2 regions of the Leeia aquatica genome follow, and region 2 is predicted to be linked to the other one. Evidence: predicted binding sites of a transcription regulator. Region 2 holds the regulator's gene; the other holds the start of a gene.
What was found. The regulator sigma-54, encoded in region 2, starts transcription at its own class of promoters, with help from an activator protein. The targets are predictions, from matches to a motif close to CTGGCACGCTTCATGCTT.

Region 1 (2,401 bases), on a different contig from region 2:
GCGGCATCTCCGCTATCCAGCCGGGTGAAGGCATCCTGCGGCGGGGTGCTGCGGGCCGGTTCGGCTGCGACGATGCGCCGCGCGCCGTGTGCCAGCTCCACACGCAGGAAGACGCGCTGGCCGTTGTGGCGCAGCACTGGCATGGCTTCGCCGGGGTGCTGGCGACCCCAGGCCACCAGATCGGCTACCCGAATCTGGAACACTTGCGTAACCGGAGTCAGGCCCAGGTCCGCCGGGACCAGGCCGAGCAGGGCAAGGCCCGCACGGTTGGCACCACTGCAGCAGCCATCTTCGGTGAGGGCGAGCACGCCTTCGGCCACGGTGCTGATGCCTTCCGGCAGCGGGTGGAAGCGCAGGCGGATGGCGTCGCCGTGGCGGGCTTCAAACAGCCGGTTTTCGATCATCTGCGCGGCAGCCCGTACCAGGCCGAAGGTGTGCGGGTGGCGGCATCGCTGTTCGCCTGAGATGTCCAGCACGCCGAGCAGGCGGCCCGTCGGGGCCATCACCGGGGCAGCGGCGCAGGTGAGGAAGCCGTTGCGCTCCAGAAAATGCTCGGCACCGTGGATGGCAATCGGTGCGCATTCGGCTATGGCGGTGCCGATGGCATTGGTGCCGCGCTGGTTCTCGTGCCAGGAGGCGCCCTGCATCAGCGCCACCCGCTCGGCGCGACTGAGGAAATCCATGTCGCCCAGCGTTTGCAGCAGCACGCCGCGGTCGTCGGCCAGGATCACCATGCTGCCGCTGTCGCGGGTTTGCCCGTACAGGTATTCCATCACCGGGCGGGCATGGGCCACCAGCTCGCTTTGCCGGTCGCTGGCGCGGGCTACCTGGCTGGCGTCGAGCTGCAGCGGGCTGGGCAGGCGGCCCACCGGGGCCAGCCCCGCTGCCAGGCAGCGTTGCCAGGAGCGCGACAGCATGGCCCCGACCAGATCTGCCGGGGGCGCTTCACCGTGCGCCAGATAGCGTTGCCGGGCGCGGCGCAGGTCCGGGCCCGTTTGGGCAGGCAACATGTCTCCTCCTTTGCGCCGGGCGCTGTGCGCGGGCGCTTGTGTCCGGTCTCACCGTGGTCGGTGGCCGCTGTTATGCAAGCTAAGGTACTGAAGCCAAAAGGAATAAACAAGCCCTACCGGTCAAATTGCCAGCCGGGTGTCCCATTTTGGGACAGTGTCCCGCTTCGGGACGTGTCAGGCTTGGGTGCAGTGGTGCTGCATTTTATGAATAACACTGATAAATCAGTGCCTTGCCATTCAGCCTTCGGCTGGTACGCATCTTGCCATGGTGGGTGCAGGTGTCATGACACATGACACTGCATACCTACAAGGAGGCGACACCATGATCTACGCTGCACCCGGTACGGCAGATGCCTTGGTCCAATACAAGGCCCGCTATGAAAACTTCATTGGTGGCGAATGGGTTCCGCCGGTCAAAGGCCAGTATTTTGACGTGATCACCCCGATCAGCGGCGCGCCCTACACCCAGGCCGCACGCTCCACCGCGGAGGACATCGAGCTGGCGCTGGATGCCGCCCACGCCGCCGCCGAGCCATGGGGCAAAACTTCGGCGGGCGAACGCGCGCACATCCTGCTGAAGATTGCCGACCGCATCGAGGCCAATCTGGAGCGGCTGGCCTATGCCGAGACGGTGGACAACGGCAAGCCGATCCGCGAAACGCTGAACGCCGACATTCCGCTAGCGGTGGATCACTTCCGCTACTTTGCCGGTTGCGTACGTGCGCAGGAAGGCAGCATCAGCCAGATCGACGACAACACCGTGGCCTACCACTTCCACGAGCCGCTCGGCGTGGTGGCGCAGATCATCCCGTGGAATTTCCCCATCCTGATGGCCGCCTGGAAGCTGGCCCCGGCGCTGGCTGCCGGTAATGTGGTGGTACTCAAGCCTGCCGAATCCACCCCGGTCAGCATCCTGCTGCTGACCGAGCTGATTGCCGACCTGCTGCCGCCGGGCGTGCTCAACATCGTCAACGGCTTTGGCCGCGAAGCCGGCATGCCGCTGGCGCAAAGCAAGCGCATCGCCAAGATTGCCTTTACCGGCTCCACCAGCACCGGCCGGGTGATTGCCCAGGCCGCTGCCAACAGCCTGATCCCCGCCACGCTGGAGCTGGGCGGCAAATCGCCCAACATCTTCTTTCCGGACGTGATGGCGGCAGACGACGACTACCTCGACAAGGCCATTGAAGGGCTGGTGCTGTTTGCCTTCAACCAGGGTGAAGTCTGCACCTGCCCCTCACGCGCCCTGATCCACGAATCCATCTACGACCGCTTCATGGAACGCTGCCTCGCCCGCATCGCCGCCATCAAGCAGGGCAACCCGCTGGACAGCGACACCATGATCGGCGCGCAAGCCTCCCGCGAGCAGCTCACCAAGATCACCTCCTACCTCG
Region 2 (2,401 bases):
GCGGAAAACGTGCTGTCCATTCTGGAACTGCACGAGCCTAACGAAAAAAAGCGTATGGCGCGGCTGGAAACCCTGCTCGGCGAGCTGCATGTCACCCACTTGCGTGACCAGATGCCGCAGAGCCTGTCGGGCGGGGAACGACGACGGGTGGAGATTGTGCGGGCACTGGCCAGCAACCCCAAGTTCATCTTGCTGGATGAGCCGTTCAACGGTGTGGACCCGATCGCCGTGGCCGATGTGCAGCGGATGATCGGCTTCCTCAAGGATCGCGGCATTGGCGTGCTGATCACCGACCACAAGGTGCGTGAAACGCTGGATATCTGCGACCGGGCTTACATCATCGCCGAAGGCAAGGTGCTGGCCGATGGTCACCCGGAACAGCTGGTCGCCAATGAGGCGGTCCGCAAGGTGTATCTGGGTGAAAGCTTCACCCTGTAGCGGGCAGCAATGAAACCGACCCTGCAACTCAAGCTGTCACAACAGCTGACCCTGACACCGCAGCTGCAACAGGCCATCCGCTTGCTGCAGCTCTCCACGCTGGACATGCAGCAGGAGCTCGATCAGTTCATCGAACTCAACCCGATGCTGGAACGGGCTGATGGGCCGGATGATGTTGCGGAGCCTGTGGCGGAAGGCGATTCGGTCGAGCTGAATGACGCCTGGCAAGCCGCAGGCGAGGCACTGGGCGAGCTGAGCTGGGCCGCTGCGGGCAATGGCAGCCCGGACGATGAGGATGAAGAGCGGGACTGGATGCAGCAAACGCCGGAGTCCATCTCCCTGCGCGAGCATCTGCTGGCCCAGCTGGGGGAGATGAAGCTGCCCCAGCGCGATGCAGTATTGGCCAGCCTGATCGTGGAGGCGCTGGATGAGGACGGCTACCTGCTGGGCGGGCTGGAGGAGCTGATCGACCTGGGTCCGGACGAATGGGAGGTCGACGAAGAGGAATGGCGCATCGCACTGCGCTATGTGCAGCATTGTGAGCCCGCAGGAGTCGCCGCCCGCGCATTGCCTGAATGTCTGCAACTGCAACTGCTGCGTCTGCCGGATTCCGACGTACGGCAGATGGCCCTGACCTTGGTACTTGATCATCTGGACTTGCTAGGCGCGCGAGACTATACCAAACTGAAGAAACGGCTACAGTGCGATGAAGACATGCTGCGGCAGGTGCAACAGCTGATCGGCAGCCTGGATCCGAAGCCGGGGCGCCCCTTTTCGACGGAGAAGCCACGCTATGTGGTGCCGGATGTGGTGGTGGTCAAGCAAAAAGGTAAATGGGTGGCGCATTTGAATGCTGATGCCGTCCCCAAGCTGAAAGTGAACCAGTTGTACGCCAGTATCCTGACCCAACATCGCGGTGCCGACGGCAAGGGCTTGCAGGAGCAACTGCAGGAAGCGCGCTGGATGGTGAAAAACGTGCAGCAGCGTTTTGCCACCATATTGCGTGTGTCACGAGCCATCGTAGAGCGGCAATGGCGATTCTTTGAGCATGGCGAGGTGGGCATGGTCCCCTTGGTGCTGCGCGAGATCGCAGACGAGCTGGACTTGCACGAATCTACCGTCTCCCGTGTCACCAACCAGAAATATTTGCTCTCCCCCCGCGGAATTTTTGAACTCAAGTACTTCTTTGGCAGTCGATTAGAGACAGATACCGGTGGTGCCTGTTCGGCCACAGCCATACGGGCGCTGATCAAGCAATTGATACAAGCGGAGGACCCAGCCAGACCCTTGAGTGATAGTCAGTTGTCGGACATGTTGGCAAATCAGGGGGTAGTGGTTGCTCGCCGCACGGTGGCGAAATACCGTGAAGCGATGCACATTGCACCCGTCAATCTGCGCAAGGCGCTATAGGGCAGAGCCGGTTGAGCGGTGTCTGACCCGAGTTTTCCCCAGGAGGTAAACCATGAATCTGACCATGAGCGGACACCATCTTGAGATCACCCCGGCCATCCGGGAATACATGACCTCCAAGCTGACGCGGGTGACGCGCCACTTTGATCATGTGCTGGACGTGAATGTGATCATGTCGGTGGACAAACTGGTCCAGAAAGTGGAGGCCACGCTCCATGTGCGCGGTAACGACATCTTTGCCGAATCAAGCGACAGTGATCTGTACGCAGCCATTGACGCCCTGATCGACAAGCTGGACCGTCAGGTCCTGAAACACAAGGAAAAGCGGGCTGATCGTCGCCATGATGGCGGTTCGTTGAAGCATCTCCATGGTGAGGCGGCTGAATAAGCGTCGCGCCGAAGCGGTGCAAACAGGAGTACAATGCCACGGCGAGGCAGGGGTTCCCTGCCTCGCCGTTTTGTTTTGCACCGTACCCGGGGAGAATGTGCTCCCGAGGTTGAGCGTGCCGCCCACAGGCGAGCTTAATTCATGAGTTTTTTACACAAGATATTA

Region 1: adh (aldehyde dehydrogenase) is a predicted target of sigma-54. The motif match lies at 1,259-1,276, and genes of this name have one in related genera.

Annotation. Positions count from the first base shown of each region.
Region 1 covers NZ_JABAIM010000001.1:776,729-779,129, reverse strand. Annotated here, with positions in the region: gene HF682_RS03950 (sigma-54-dependent Fis family transcriptional regulator) at 1-1,010, opposite strand, end outside; gene adh (aldehyde dehydrogenase) at 1,333-2,401, shown strand, end outside.
Region 2 covers NZ_JABAIM010000005.1:92,660-95,060, reverse strand. Annotated here, with positions in the region: gene lptB (LPS export ABC transporter ATP-binding protein) at 1-438, shown strand, start outside; gene HF682_RS16905 (RNA polymerase factor sigma-54) at 448-1,848, shown strand; gene hpf (ribosome hibernation-promoting factor, HPF/YfiA family) at 1,901-2,236, shown strand; gene HF682_RS16895 (PTS sugar transporter subunit IIA) at 2,378-2,401, shown strand, end outside.